DNA from 2 places in the uncultured Planococcus sp. genome. Region 2 is predicted to be linked to the other one. Evidence: predicted binding sites of a transcription regulator. Region 2 holds the regulator's gene; the other holds the start of a gene.
The links. Region 2 encodes CtsR, which represses protease genes until heat stress. Its sites were predicted from a motif close to ATGGTCAATAAAGGTCAAACA; they were not measured.

Region 1 (8,112 bases), on a different contig from region 2:
CGTTCCAGATGATCAACTTTGAATCCTTGATGACATCCGCGTACAACGCTGCGGTTTCTGGCCCAATATCCAAGCCCATCCAGTCCGCCGGAATTTCTTCGATTTTCACACTTTTCGTATCGGCATCTTTTGAAAATTCGCTGGCTGCAGTTGCATCAATCGGCAAATAGAATTTAACGCCTTTTTGTTTTGCTTTTTCGATGAACGAGTTCGCGAGCTCTAATTTATCTTCTTCTACAAGGGAGTTTCCGATTTCATAGCCTTGCGCTTTGATGAAGGTATACGAAAGCCCTCCGCCAATCAACAAATTGTCAACTTTATCCAATAGATGATCAATGACGCCAATCTTATCTTTCACTTTAGCCCCGCCGATGATTGCTGTAAATGGACGTTCTGGTTCGGATAGGGCCTTGCCTAAAACATCAAGTTCTTTTTCCAGCAGCAAACCTGACACGGCTGGCAAATAGTTTGCAATGCCGGCTGTAGATGCGTGTGCCCGGTGAGCTGCACCGAAAGCATCGTTGACGAAGACATCCGCCAGCGCAGCAAATGCTTTTGCGAGCTCTTCATCGTTCTTTTCTTCACCCGGATGGAAGCGGACATTTTCAAGCAGGATGATGTCGCCTTCCTGCATTGCTGAAATCTCCTGCTCGACTTTTTCCCCGATCGATTCGTCCAGGCTTTTCACTTCTTTATGTAACAATTCACCCAAACGGACACCTGTGGCAGCCAGTCTCATGTCTTCGTTGACCTCGCCCTTAGGTCTGCCCAAATGGCTCGCCAAAATAACTTTTGCTCCTTGTTCGATCAAGTATTCAATGGTTGGCACAGCTGCGCGGATTCTTGTATCATCCGTCACTTTGCCTTCTTCCATCGGTACATTGAAATCGACACGGCAAAATACACGTTTTCCTTTCAAATCCAAATCTTTCATGGTCATTTTCTGCTGCATGAAAATACCTCCTATTTGTATTCAAAAAAATAAGGAGCGGGGTATGTCCCCGCCCCTTTTACCCTCTTTTATTATAGAGGTTCATTGGTAATTAAGCTATGATTTTGGGATTACAAGCCCGTTTTATACATATGCAATGCAAGGTCGATACAACGTCCTGAATAACCGGATTCATTGTCGTACCAAGCTAGGACTTTGACCATGTTATCGCCAAGTGCCATTGTTGATAAACCATCAACTGTTGAAGAAGCAGTATTGCCGTTGTAGTCTTTTGAAACTAATGGAAGGTCGCTGTATTCAAGGTAACCTTTCAATTCGTTTTCAGTCGCTTCTTTCAAAGCATTGTTGACGTCTTCAGCAGTTACTTTTTGCTCAAGATCCACTACAAGGTCAATCAATGAAACGTTTGATGTTGGTACACGGATAGCCATTCCATCAATTTTGCCTTTCAATTCAGGCAACACTTGTGATACAGCTACTGCTGCTCCAGTTGTTGTCGGAATCATTGATTCTGCAGCTGCACGTGCACGACGGTAATCTTTGTGTGGAGAATCCAAAAGGATTTGGTCATTTGTGTAAGAGTGGATCGTTGTCATCATTGCATGCTTGATGCCGAAACGGTCATTCAATACTTTAGAAATGCCGGCAAGGCCGTTTGTTGTACAAGAAGCGTTTGAAACCACATCATGCTCTTCAGGGTTGTATGTTTCATGGTTAACTCCCATAACAAGTGTCTTCATGCCGTTTTTACCCGGTGCTGAAACGATGACTTTCTTCGCTCCTGCTTCGATGTGTTTTGAAGCAGATTCTGTGTCTGTGAAGAATCCAGTAGACTCAACAACGATGTCTACGCCAAGCTCTCCCCAAGGAAGGTTCGATGGATCTTTTTCAGAGAATACACGGATAGTTTTGCCGTTGACAACAATGTTGTCGCCTTCTGCTGAAACTTCTGCATCCAATGTTCCGTGAATAGAATCGTATTTTAGAAGGTGAGCCAACATTTTAGCGTCAGTCAAGTCATTTACCGCTACGACTTCCACTTCTTCGTTTGCCATTGCTCCACGAAATACGATGCGTCCAATACGTCCAAATCCGTTAATTGCTAATTTTAAAGTCATTTATAATTCCTCCAATTTTTTAGTCAATCCAAGTATTTTCCGTGCGGCGCCTTCGTCTGTGACCAGCACTGTCGGTTTTGGCGCATTCTTGAAATAAGATAAAATCGCTCTTGCTTTGGAACCTCCACCGGCAACCGCTAAAATAGTCGAAGCTTTTTGTACCTGCTCCAATTGAATGCCCGCTGTGCGGATGCGATAAACAATTTTTCCGTCTTTATCGAAATAATAGCCGAAAGCCTCACTAACCGCTCCGCCCGAACGTATCTTCTCTACTTCTTCTAAAGAAGAGTGGCGGCGGACCGCCATCTCTTCCGCATTGCCTATGCCATGGACCACTACATCAGTCTGATCATACAAGTCCATCATTTCCTTGATCACGGGCTCTTTCATCATCATTGCAAATGCTTCGGCACTTAAGTGATCAGGCAAGTAAAGCGTTTTGAACGAACCACCTGTTTTTTCGGCAAATGCCGCTGCGATCGTATTGGCCTGATGAAGTACATCTTCTCCCAATCCACCGCGGGCTGCGATGAATTGAAGTGCCCGATCAGGTTTGCTGATGGATAATTCTTTGGAAATGGCGGCCATTGTGCTGCCGCCAGTAACAGCTATTTTCTTATGGCGGATGAATAATGCTTCCAAAAGACGGGCAGCTTCTTTGCCGATATGGGATTTCACTGCTGGAATCTCATCGCTGTCCTGCGGCAAAATGACCACTTTCGAGATCTTCAAAATTGTTTGCAGCTGTTTTTCCATGTCTGTCAATCCAGACATTTCACGAACGAAAACCTTTAACTTTTCCAGCACTTCCAGACCCTGAGAAGTAACTGTCATACCTGCTGTCTTCATCTCAATCAACTGCTGATTGCGCAGCAGATCGGTTTCTTTTCTGATTTCCCGCTCTGTTGCACCGGCAACTTCACTTAAAGTTCGTCTGCCGATCGGTTGTTCCAAATTGATTGTCTGTAAAATCTGGTAACGCTTTTTCAGGAGTTCGGACATTTCCGGCATCAGTTTTTGCTGAGCGTCAGATAATGCATCCATGTTTTCACTCCGTTCTAGCTGGACGTTTTTTGTCCCAATAGAATATTTTGTGTCCCACTAAAATCATTCTACCTAATGATTCTTTTAATTGCAAATAAAAAGAAGCGTTAAATTTCTAACGCTTCCAGTAATTCTACGTAACCGATATTTCCATATAGCAATATTTCATTGTCTTTTTCCAGTACGGGAATCATTAGCATGTATTTTTCATGCAATGCTTCGTCACTTTCGATATCGACTTCCTGATAAGGCAATGGAAAGTCTTCGTTAACGAGCTGAATCATCAGTTTGGCTTCATCGCATAATGGACAGTTCGAACGCGTGTATAAAGTTAACATCGTATACCTTCTTTCTAATAGAAAAGCGCAAGCAGCCGTTAAGCGACTTGAGGGGCTGGCTGCTGGAGTCTGGACAAAGAAAAGCGTAAGCGCCCGTATAAACGAATGCAAGCTGAAAGCCATAAATTCTTAAACCTTTAGAAACCTCGGCCAGCGCCGCCGCCTCCGGATGAGCCGCCTCCGCCTCCGCGGAAACCACCACCACCGAAGCCTCCCCCACCAAATCCACCGCCGAAGCTTCCGGGGCCCATATAAACGCCTCTTCCGCCTCGGCGTCTCGCACGTCCACCACCTTTGCCGCCTCCACCCCCAGTGATAAGAATGAGGATCGCGGACACGATCAGGATGGTCATGAACGGCGGAAGCCCTTCCTGCGGTTGTTGGGAAGTAGCTGCCTGCGGTTCTACAGGTTCACCGTTCCATTGATATTCAGCAGCGACTTCCTGATAGAGAACTTCATATAAATTGATGACGCCTTCACTATAATTGCCTTGGCTCAAATAAGGAATCGCGTATTCATCTAAAATCCGGCCGACTTTTCCGTCCGGCAACGCACCTTCAAGGCCATAGCCGATTTCCACATAAATTTCCCGATTATCCGGTTCATCCAGTGACAACACCACCAGAACGCCGTTGTTTTCCTCTTCCGCCCCGACGCCATAATGGCGGAACGCTTCGTTGGCGTAGCTTTCGATCGGCTCGCCTTCAAGTGTCGGAATCACCAGCAACATGATTTGAGCAGTTGTGGCGTCTTCCAGCCCACGACCCAATTGACGGATTTCTTCTTTCTGCTGCTCCGTCAAAATACCGACTTCGTCTTGAACATAGAGATCATTCGTCAATTCCGGAAAGTCAGCTGCCAAGCCACGCCCACTGACCATCAGCAGCAGGAAGCAGATGAGCACTATTCTGCGTCTCATTGTTCATCCTCATCAGTTCCGAAATCGACTTCCGGTGCTTCAGAAGCATCCGGATCCGCTTCAAAATACTCTTTCTCGTCAAAACCAAAAACTCCCGCAATCATGTTTCCAGGAAAACTTCTGGCTTTGCGGTTAAATTCAGAAACCGTTCCATTATAATCCTGTCTGGCTACCGCTATCCGATTTTCCGTACCTGCCAATTCATCAGAAAGCTGCTGGAAATTTTCACTGGAACGAATTTCAGGGTAGTTCTCCACCACCACCAACAAACGGCTCAATGCCCCGCTCAACTCGGCATCCGCCTCAGCCTGTTCACTGACACCTTCAGCACCTGCCAAATTTGAACGGGCCTCCGTTACGCTGTCAATGACATCCTGCTCCTGGTCGGCAAATCCTTTCACCGTCTCAACCAGGTTCGGAATCAAATCAAGCCTGCGCTGCAGTTGGTTCTCAATCTGAGCATAGGACTGATTGACATCCTCTTCAAGCTGCACAAAGCTGTTATAACTCGGCACCAAAATTGCCGCGATGATGACAATAATCGCAATCACAATAATGATGGGTATCAATAATTTTTTCAAAAGCTCCACCTCTTCACTAGTATGTATTACTAGTCATTTCCCTTTGCTGGAGTTCTTTTAAACGTTTCTTTTTGAAACATAAATGGAAATGGTTTCACTGGGAGATACCGGACAGCAAACTATAGAAATTGACTAGTCATAAAAAAAAAGATAGAGCGATAATGGATTGGAAAGTGAAATTTATAGCCGTCCCAGATGTCTATTTCTATTTAATAAGTTGTAACCGATTTGAAAATCTTACTAGCGCCACAAAAAAAAAGCCCATTTTACCGGATAAGGTAAAATGAGCTTTGCTTTTTTTATGCCCTCGGAAGGAATCGAACCTCCATCTCAAGAACCGGAATCTTACGTGTGATCCATTACACTACGAGGGCGTTTTCGCTATTAGCGACTTTTCTATTATACAAAAGTATTTCAACTTAATCAAGTCTATTTTTTTGATTCGTTAGATTTGACCTTCATTGACCATCATGTGTATGATAATAGTACAGCTGAGAGAACTTTCAGCATTGTTTGCAAACCACTTAATCGAGGAGGAACTATTCTATGAACTTAATTCCTACAGTAATTGAACAAACTAGCCGAGGCGAACGTGCTTATGATATCTATTCACGTTTGTTGAAAGACCGCGTAATTATGCTGGGCAGCGGCATTGATGATAATGTTGCAAATTCAATTGTTGCACAACTTTTGTTCCTGGAAGCAGAAGATCCAGATAAGGATATTTCAATTTACATCAACAGCCCGGGCGGCAGCATCACTGCCGGAATGGCGATTTATGACACAATGCAGTTTATTCGTCCCGATGTTCAAACAATCTGTATCGGTATGGCCGCTTCAATGGGAGCTTTCTTACTTGCAGCAGGAACAAAAGGCAAACGCTTGGCGCTTCCAAATGCTGAAGTCATGATTCACCAACCACTTGGCGGTGCTCAAGGCCAAGCAACTGAAATTGAAATTGCCGCGAAACGTATTCTTCACCTTCGCGAGAAGCTGAACCAGATTCTTTCTGAACGCACAGGTCAGCCAATCGATGTCATTTCCAAAGATACAGACCGCGATAACTTCATGACAGCAGAACGTGCACTTGAATACGGCTTGATCGACCAGGTCATCACACGCAGCAAGTTGCCTGAAGACCATAAAAAAGATATCTAAAACAAAAACTCACAGCCCATGGCTGTGAGTTTTTTTCTGTTTAATGATGATTAAGCTTCCTGTTCGATGATTTCCGATAAAGCATGAACCGCTTTCTCTTCATCCAATCCATCTGCCGAAATTTTTACCTCTGTGCCTTTGCTGATGGCGAGACTCATAATTCCCATGATGCTTTTGGCATTTACTTTTTTATTGTCTTTTTCTAAATAGACATCCGCAGTGTACCGGTTCGCTTCCTGAACAAATAAAGCTGCCTGCCTTGCTTGAAGACCTGTTTTTAATAGTACTTTCACCTGTTTTTCAACCATACATATCCTCCTCCGAAAACTTCGCTCTCATTTATATGAAAGAACAGCCCTTATTTAGCGGCCGATCATTTCTCCTTTTCTCAATGACGCTGCAATCTCATCAATTTTCCGCAGCCGGTGGTTTACTCCCGACTTGCTTACCGTACCACCTGATACCATTTCCCCTAATTCTTTAAGAGTCACGTCTTGATACTCTACCCGAAGTCGGGCAATTTCACGCAATCTTTCAGGCAATTGATCGATTCCGATTGTTTGATCGATAAAACGGATGTTTTCCACTTGCCGCAATGCAGCATCGATGGTTTTGTTTAAGTTAGCGGTCTCACAATTCACAAGACGGTTGACGCTGTTGCGCATGTCCCGAATGATTCGGACATCCTCAAACTTCAATAGAGCGGAATGCGCTCCTGTGATGCTCAGAAAGTCAGAGATTTTTTCTGCTTCTTTCAAATAGGTCACAAACCCTTTTTTCCGCTCAATCGTTTTGCTGTTTAAATGGAACTCGTTCATCAACTCAACTAGAGAATCTGCATGGTCTTTGTAAAGTGAATAGATTTCCAAATGGTAGGATGAGGTTTCGGGATTATTGACGGATCCTCCCGCCAAAAAAGCTCCCCGCAGATAAGAGCGTTTACAGCAGTTCTTCTCAATCAGCGACTTGACGATCTGATGCTGGAACTGGAAGCCTTCCGTCAAAATTTCCAGATCCTCAAGAATATGTTTGGCGCCTTCACGGATTCTGCAAATATAGATGTTGTTCTTTTTTAGGCGCATCTTTTTTCTGACGAGCAATTCAACAGGATATGCTTTGTAGAAACGCTTTAAAAGTGTGTAGATGCGTCGGGCAATTGCCGCATTTTCGGTTTGGATATCCAGGCTCAATTGCCGATTGGAAAACGATAGGGTTCCATTCATCCGGATCATTGCGGACAACTCTGCTTTTCCACAGCAATCATCCACTTCTAATTGCGTCATTTCTTTTTTGGTTTCAGATGCAAAAGACAAAATTCGTTCCCCCTTTCAAAGCACTAGAAATAAAGCTGCTTCGAATCTTCACTGGCACGGCCTCCAGCATATTCAAATAACCATTCCGCCACTTTCATTGGCTCATGCCGTACAGTTTCGCCAAAGATGTTGGCAATGTCTTTTCTATAGACTTCAAGTCCCATCTGCTTTAGCCGCTCTTCATCGTATTCAACCGGCGATGCCTTCTCTTTTTTGTAACGCTCGGCAACGAGCGGCGGCATTTGGACTTTATCAAGCAGGATGGCATCCAGAAAACTCTCCCCTACATGCTCATATAATGCCTTCACATGATCAGAGGCTGTATATTTATAGGTTTCACCCGCTTGTGTCATTAGGTTGCAGATGTATATTTTCTTAGCCTTCGCAGCAATTACTGCTTTTTTGATATCCTTCACCAATAGATTCGGTAAAATACTGGTATAAAGAGACCCTGGCCCGACAACGATCACATCCGCACTTTCAATCGCTGCGATAGTGGCAGGCAAAGTTTTCACATCGTGAGGTTCGATGAACACCCGTTTGATCGGCTGCAGGTAGGCAGGAATTTTTGACTCGCCTTTGATGATGGTCCCATCTTCCAATTCCGCATTGAGTGTCACGATTTGATTGGCTGCAGGCAAGACAGTTCCATTGACGCTTAATACCCGGCTCATTTCACGGACTGCAT
Region 2 (8,112 bases):
CCTATCGATGAAAGGCCGTGCTGCATCATGAACCAAAACAACGCCACAAGGTGGAATCGCTTCAAGACAGGCTCTGACACTATCCTGCCGCTCCGTTCCCCCTGCAGCGTAACCTTGTACTTTTGTGATGTTATAACGTTTTACATATTCTTCGATCAATTGCCGCTCCTGCTCTTTCACTGCCAGCCAAATAGCTTCACAGTTCGGGTCCTTTTGAAAAACTTCCAGGGTATAGAGAAAAATAGGCTTGCCGAAAAGTTCGAGCAATAATTTGTTTTTATCTGCTTTCATCCGTTTCCCGCTGCCGGCAGCAGGCAAGACGACTGTATAATTCATTGGATAACATCCTTTATCAATTTGTTGCAATTTGTTTGCCGTCGCGCGGCTTCGCGAAAATCATCCGGCCTGCAGAAGTCTGCAAAACACTGGTAACAGTGACATTGATCGCCTGGCCGATAAACCCTTTGCCGTCTTCAATCACAATCATTGTCCCATCATCCAAATAGGCCACACCCTGATTTTGTTCTTTGCCGTCTTTGATGACCACTACATGCATGTCTTCTCCTGGGATTACAACTGGTTTCACTGCATTCGCTAAGTCATTAATATTCAATACTGGAACATTATGAAGTTCACATACCTTATTTAAGTTAAAATCATTAGTCACAACTTGACCGCCCATTTTTTTCGCAGCACGCATCAATTTCAAATCGACCTCGCTGACTTCATCAAAATTTTCTTCGGTGATCATAATGGCATCCACCCGTTCACTTTGAAGACGCTTTAGAATATCCAAGCCCCGCCTGCCGCGTGTCCGTTTCAGTGTATCTGAAGAATCCGCAATATGCTGTAGCTCAGACAAAACAAATTGCGGCACCACGAATGTGCCTTCCATAAAACCTGTTGCCGAGATATCGGCAATCCGCCCATCAATAATGACACTGGTATCAAGTAATTTATAAGAAACTTTTTCAACTGGTTCTTCAACTTCCAGCTTTTTCACCGGTGTGAATTTGGAAGGTGTCAACATGGTCAACATCTCTTCGCGTTTTTGGAATCCTACCTGGAACCCCAAATAGCCAAGCATTACTGAAAGTACCAAGGGAGCTATTGTCGCTACCAATGGAATATCAACCGTACTTAAAGCAAATCCAATCAGGAACGCCACTACAAGACCAATGATCATTCCCACTGTACCAAACAACAAATCGGGCGTTGGTGCATGAAGCAATTTCTCTTCCATCCACTTCATGAAGTTGATCAACGAATCTACAAATAATAAAGATAACAGGAAAAAGACAAGAGCACCAACAATTGCTGCTACGTAAGGATTACTGATCCATGGATTGTCGAGAAGGGGAATAAGTTCAAATGCAGATGGCAATAATAAAATTCCGACTGTCGCACCAATAAGCAAAAACATAATTTGAATAATAGGTCTTAACACGCGCTCCACCTCCTTTTTATAATTATACACATTTTAAATCTATAACGCTTTAATGACCCTTATTTAGAAAGAAAAGGAGGCATATCGCCTCCTTACTGTGGGAAAATTTCTTTTAATGCATCATTAACACTTTCTACACCGACTACGCGAATCCCTTCCGGATAATCCCAGCCACCCAAATTCGATGCGGGAACAATAGCCCGTTTGAATCCAAGCTTCGCTGCTTCCTGAACACGCTGCTCGATACGCGATACGCGTCTGACTTCCCCGGTCAATCCCACTTCTCCGATGATGCAGTCATAGACATTCGGCGCCTTGTCCCGGAAACTGGAGACAATGCTTGCAAGCACTGCCAAATCGATTGCAGGTTCGTCGAGCTTAACCCCGCCCGCAACTTTAATATAGGCGTCCTGCGCCTGCAACAGCATGCCCACTCGTTTTTCCAACACTGCCATCAGCAGCGACACCCGATTGACATCGATGCCTGTTGCCATGCGCTTTGGATAGTTGAAACTTGATGGTGTCACCAAAGCCTGGATTTCAACCAGGATTGGACGCGTCCCTTCCATTGACGCTACAACAGTCGAGCCCGCTGAACCGCTTGACCGTTCCTGCAGGAAGAGTTCGGACGGATTCAACACTTCTTTTAGTCCACCTTGAAGCATCTCAAAAATTGCAATTTCATTGGTTGAGCCGAAACGGTTTTTAACGCTGCGTAAAATCCGGTAAGTGTGATGGCGTTCGCCTTCGAAATACAGCACCGTATCCACCATATGCTCCAAAATACGAGGTCCCGCAATTTGGCCTTCTTTCGTAACATGCCCTACGAGGAAGATCGCAATATTTTTTGTTTTCGCAATCCGCATCAGTTCTGCCGTACTTTCCCTGACTTGTGTCACACTGCCGGGTGCAGAAGTCACTTCAGGATGATGAACCGTCTGAATCGAATCGACAATCACAAAATCAGGTGCTACATCCTCAATCGTGTGATGAATCAACTCAAGATTCGTTTCTGCATAGATGAACAGCTCTGAAGATGAAGCATCCAGACGTTCCGCCCGCAACTTGGTCTGGCGGATGGATTCTTCCCCGGAAATATATAATACCCGGTTCCCACTATTTGCAAGCATTGCAGAAACTTGCAAAAGCAAAGTGGATTTCCCGATTCCTGGGTCCCCTCCGATCAGAACCAGTGACCCCGGCACAATACCGCCGCCAAGCACCCGGTTCAATTCACTCAGTTCTGTTTCTACGCGTGGTTCATCCTGTGTTTCAATCGCATTGATCGGCGTCGCTTTTTGAGGAACTGATGCACTATGCTGAAAAGCACCGCGTGTTCCTTTAGGAGCAGCCATTTCGACTTCTTCAGTCATTGTATTCCACGCTGCACAACCTGGACATTTCCCCATCCATCTAGCCGATTCATAGCCACACGACTGACAAATAAACTTTGTCTTCTTCTTAGCCAAGTGTACCTCTCCTTAAATAGAAAAACCGCTCGCCGGAGAGCAACCCCGGCGAGCGGAATGTTCTTATTGTTTTTCCACTACCGCTTCTTTCGCTTCTTCTGTCTCTTTTGTGCGAACAATGAAGTCATCGTCCTTTACATCGAAGATAATACGTTGGCCAGATAATGCTGTACCTTTTAACAGCTCTTCTGACAAACGGTCTTCAACATTTTTTTGAAGAGAACGACGAAGTGGGCGTGCCCCGTATTCTGGGTCATATCCCTCTTTAGCCACTTTTTCAAGCGCTGCATCAGTCAACTCCAAATCAATATCCTGCTCTTTCAAGCGATCAACCAATTGTTTCGTCATCAAGTTCACAATCTCTCTTAAGTTCTCTTTTTCAAGAGAATGGAAGACGATCATGTCATCTACACGGTTCAAGAATTCTGGACGGAATGCTTTTTTCAATTCAGCAAGCATTTTGCCCTTCATGTCTTTATAATCCGATTTTGCATCATCTAAATTGAAACCAACATATTTATTGTATTTCAACTCTTCTGCACCCACGTTTGAAGTCATGATGATGACAGTGTTGCGGAAATCGACTCTGCGGCCTTTTGAATCCGTTAATCGCCCGTCTTCAAGAACCTGCAGAAGAATATTGAATACGTCAGGGTGGGCTTTTTCAATTTCATCAAGCAGCACAACTGAGTATGGTTTTCTGCGAACTTTCTCTGTCAGCTGTCCGCCTTCTTCATAGCCGACATATCCTGGTGGTGATCCGACCAGACGTGAAGTCGAATGTCTTTCCATATACTCGGACATATCGATACGGATCATCGCTTCTTCATCCCCGAACATGGATTCAGCCAGCGCTCGAGCCAACTCAGTTTTACCAACACCAGTTGGACCAAGGAAAATGAATGATCCGATTGGGCGTTTTGGATCTTTCAATCCTGCACGTGCACGACGAATGGCTTTTGAAATGGATGTGACAGCCTCATTCTGGCCGATGACACGGTTATGGAGAATGGACTCCAAGTTCAACAATTTATCGGATTCTGTTTGAGCCAGTTTCGAAACCGGAATGCCGGTCCACATGGAAACGACTTTCGCGATATCTTCCACTGTCACTTCAGACTCTTCTTTTCCTTGTTTTTCTTTCCATTCTTTCTTCGTTTTGTCTAATTGGTTCTGCAGCTTCTGTTCTGCATCCCGAAGCGACGCTGCTTTTTCAAATTCCTGGCTTTGTACTGCTTCATTCTTCTCTGAGCGCGCAGCTTCCAGGCGCTCTTCCAACTCTTTCAAATCCGGTGGAGTCGTGTACGAACGAAGTCTTACTTTAGAGCCGGCCTCATCAATCAAGTCAATCGCTTTATCCGGAAGGAAACGGTCCGAAATATAGCGGTCCGACATTTTAGCTGCCGCTTCAATTGCTTCATCCGTGATTTTCACGCGGTGATGCGCTTCATAGCGATCACGCAGTCCACGGATAATCTGAATCGACTCGTCCACAGTAGGCTCGTCCACTTGAATCGGTTGGAAACGGCGTTCAAGTGCCGCGTCTTTTTCAATATACTTGCGGTACTCATCCAAAGTTGTAGCACCGATACATTGAAGCTCACCGCGAGACAACGACGGTTTCAGGATATTGGATGCATCGATCGCACCTTCTGCTCCACCTGCCCCAATTAATGTATGAAGCTCATCAATGAATAAGATAACATTGCCCGCTTGGCGAATTTCGTCCATCACTTTTTTCAAGCGATCTTCGAACTCACCGCGGTATTTAGTTCCAGCAACCACTGTACCCATATCCAGTACCATGACGCGTTTGTCGCGCAGTGTTTCAGGAATTTCATTGTTGACGATTTGTTGAGCCAATCCTTCAGCAATCGCTGTTTTACCCACACCAGGTTCCCCGATCAAGACGGGATTGTTTTTTGTTCTGCGGCTCAATACTTCAATAACACGCGTAATTTCATCACTACGGCCGATGACCGGATCCAATCCGCCTTCACGTGCTACTTGTGTCAAATCACGTGCCAAACCATCCAATGTCGGCGTATTTGCCGAAGCATTCGGGCTTGTGCCTGTAGATGCCTGCTCATTGTTGCCCAGAAGCTGCAATACCTGCTGGCGCGCCTTATTCAAGCTGACGCCTGCATTTCCTAACACACGCGCTGCAACGCCTTCACCTTCACGGATCAACGCCAGCAGCAGATGCTCTGTACCAATATAAGAATGGCCCAATTTACGGGACTCATCAACTGACAACTCAATCACTTTTTTCGCTCTCGGCGTGTAATGGACAATCGGGCCAACATCTTTTTCGCCGACTCCGACAAGCTCCTTAACGCCTTCTTCGATTAATTGTGTATTCACTTCAATCGCTTCCAGAGCTTTAGCGGCAATACCGCCACCTTCGCGAATTAAACCAAGAAGAATATGCTCTGTTCCGATTGACTCATGTTTCATACGAATGGCCTCTTCTTGAGCTAACTGAAGAACTTTTTGTGCGCGTTGTGTAAATCGATTAAACATCATGCAAGATCCTCTCCTTCACAATTTATACCTTCTTTATTCAATCGCTCCCGGAACAGCTTCGCCCGGGCAAAATCGCGTTCTTTCGGCTGCAGCGGCTTGTCTGCATATTGCTGCAGGAATGCCGGCTGCATAAAAATCATCAATTCATTCAAAATCGACATGTCTACATCTTGGATCATCTTTAAATCAATACCCAATCGAACATCTGACAAACAAGTAGCAGCTTCTTCCGTCGTCAGCAGTCTCGAATGGGTAAGAGTACCAAGAGAACGGTAGACACGATCTTCCAACACCAACGGCGAATTCAGAACAATTGCCTCCCGCGCCTTGCGTTCCTGCTGGATAATCTGTTCCGTCATATTCTCTAGGTCTTGAAGAATTTCGTACTCGGATTTACCAAGCGTCAATTGATTTGATATTTGATAAACATTCCCCAATGCCTCGCTGCCCTCGCCATAGATACCGCGAAACACCATACCGAGCCTTGAAATTGCAGGTATAATCCGCTGAATTTGATGTGACATCGTCAAAGCAGGCAAATGGAGCATGACCGATGCTCTCATCCCGGTACCTACATTAGTGGGACAACTGGTTAAGTAGCCGTATTTTTCATGAAATGCATACGACAAATTCTTTTCTAATAGCGAGTCTAACTCGTTGGCTAGCTTATAGGCGTTTTGAAGATGAAACCCTGATTGCAGACTTTGAATCCGCAAATGATCCTCTTCATTTACCATAATACTCAGCTCTTCGTTCTCAGACAATAAAACAGAACTGGAATGTTGGCTATTGGCGAGATAAGGACTGATTAGATGCTTTTCCACCAGTACTTCCTTTTGCAATTTAGCAAGTTCTTCTATACTGATATGGCTGAAAGTATAGTTCAATTCATTGCCTTTATCCAGTAATACAGATGAAATCTCTTTATCGACTTTAAGCGCTTCGTCTTCTGTAAAAGAATATGGGAACTTAAAATCATTCAAATTTCTCGCCAGCCGGATTCTTGTACTCATCGCTATGTCGACATTCTCTCCGTCGTTTGCCATCCAGCTGCTTGCTCGAGGTTGGAGAAACCGTTCAACTGCCATCTGGAGCACCTCCCTCGAGCTTAGAACTCAATACTTTTACTTCATCTCTTAATCTTGCAGCTTCTTCAAAGTGTTCTCCTTGAATTGATACCTGCATTTGTTTACGAAGTTCTTCAATTTCTTTTTTTATTTTTAAGGTAGTACCATAGGAAGCAGGTATTTTACCGGTGTGTTCTGTATTCCCATTATGGAAACGTTTGAATATTTCATTGAGCTGTGGTGAAAACGCATCGTAGCAAGAAGCGCATCCGAACTTTCCTAACTGTAAAAATTTAGCGAAAGAGAAACCACAGGAAGGGCATGTAGCTATTTCCTTTCTAACTGGGTTAATGGATGCCTGCGAATTAGGGAACCAATTTGATAATAGCTGATGAATAGCCAGTGGATCCTGTTCAAAAGCAATATTAATGCTATGGTTTTCAGCAGCACAGATATGGCATAAATGAAGCTCTATTATCTGTCCTTGTTGCTGTTGTTTAACTATTACTGATGCAGAACGTTCTCCGCACTGATCGCAAATCATCTTTTCACCCCTTTATGTGTTCGATTGATATTTGATTGTAAAAAGCATCGCTATAAGAATGCGAGCTCGGACTTCATCACGGGTCGGAAGAGGCAAAAGCAGTGTGGTGCGATCAACAGCACTTAGAATCAGCTTTGCTTCTCGCCTAGAGATAATCTCTTCATCCAATAGTCTGAAAACGATATCTTCCGCCATTACTTGAGTGGCACCATGTTCCAAACGTTGAATGACTTCTGCGATGACATCTGATTTTTGATGCAGCCTAATTCTTTTGATACGAATATACCCGCCACCCCCGCGTTTACTCTCTACCAAATATCCACGGTCAACAGTAAATCGAGTATTAATGACATAATTTATTTGAGATGGAACACATTGAAATTTTTCTGCTACTTCACTGCGCTTAATTTCAATATGGTCTCTCTCGCTTAATTCGATAACCTGCTTCAAATAACCTTCAATTACGTCTGAAATATTCCGCATCGCCTTCACCTCTTCGATACATAATATGCCAAAGTTGACTTTGACTATATTTGACTTAATTATACACCAAGGTTTTTGCAGATATCAAATAGTACGTATCGAAAGCATGGATCAATTAAAAAAGCCTTTAAGCTAAGATGCTAAAAGACTTTTCAACCTTATTCTTGATCTAATATTCTTTTCACAAAATCCTTTGCATGGCTGGATAGTGACTCTGTTTTTTCTTCTATATATTTAGTTTTCCACTTAATTCCCTCTTGCCAAATTTCCACTACATCCCCTACAGAGACATTGTGGGTAAAGTCAACTAAAGGAAACGTATACTGTTCTTCACTTTCTCCTACTGCCTTCAGTAATACTGTTCTTTTATCAATAGCTTCTACTTTATATATACCTGGCTTCATAATTTTCACCTCATTCTTGCTTTTCCCATTCCAATATATATTCAATCCTTATTTTCACCTAAACTTATATTGTTTATGTCTCTATTTTTCTCCAAACAAAAAAGCCATTACCGGAATCGGTAACGACTTCTTTCAACTGCCCAGCGACGTCTTACTCTCACAGGGGGAGACC

Region 1: a site for CtsR is predicted at 5,402-5,422, ahead of clpP (ATP-dependent Clp endopeptidase proteolytic subunit ClpP). Genes of this name have one in related genera too.

The regions. Positions count from the first base shown of each region.
Region 1 covers NZ_CANMXD010000011.1:80,941-89,052, forward strand. Annotated here, with positions in the region: gene Q0785_RS15785 (phosphoglycerate kinase) at 1-952, opposite strand, end outside; gene gap (type I glyceraldehyde-3-phosphate dehydrogenase) at 1,063-2,070, opposite strand; gene Q0785_RS15795 (sugar-binding domain-containing protein) at 2,071-3,114, opposite strand; gene Q0785_RS15800 (glutaredoxin family protein) at 3,222-3,452, opposite strand; gene Q0785_RS15805 (YgcG family protein) at 3,590-4,372, opposite strand; gene Q0785_RS15810 (LemA family protein) at 4,369-4,953, opposite strand; tRNA gene Q0785_RS15815 (tRNA-Arg) at 5,256-5,327, opposite strand; gene clpP (ATP-dependent Clp endopeptidase proteolytic subunit ClpP) at 5,500-6,111, shown strand; gene Q0785_RS15825 (HPr family phosphocarrier protein) at 6,162-6,419, opposite strand; gene whiA (DNA-binding protein WhiA) at 6,474-7,424, opposite strand; gene Q0785_RS15835 (YvcK family protein) at 7,448-8,112, opposite strand, start outside.
Region 2 covers NZ_CANMXD010000015.1:13-8,124, reverse strand. Annotated here, with positions in the region: gene ispD (2-C-methyl-D-erythritol 4-phosphate cytidylyltransferase) at 1-336, opposite strand, end outside; gene Q0785_RS18275 (PIN/TRAM domain-containing protein) at 353-1,447, opposite strand; gene radA (DNA repair protein RadA) at 1,540-2,916, opposite strand; gene Q0785_RS18265 (ATP-dependent Clp protease ATP-binding subunit) at 2,980-5,442, opposite strand; gene Q0785_RS18260 (protein arginine kinase) at 5,439-6,530, opposite strand; gene Q0785_RS18255 (UvrB/UvrC motif-containing protein) at 6,520-7,053, opposite strand; gene Q0785_RS18250 (CtsR family transcriptional regulator) at 7,066-7,536, opposite strand; gene Q0785_RS18245 (hypothetical protein) at 7,695-7,940, opposite strand.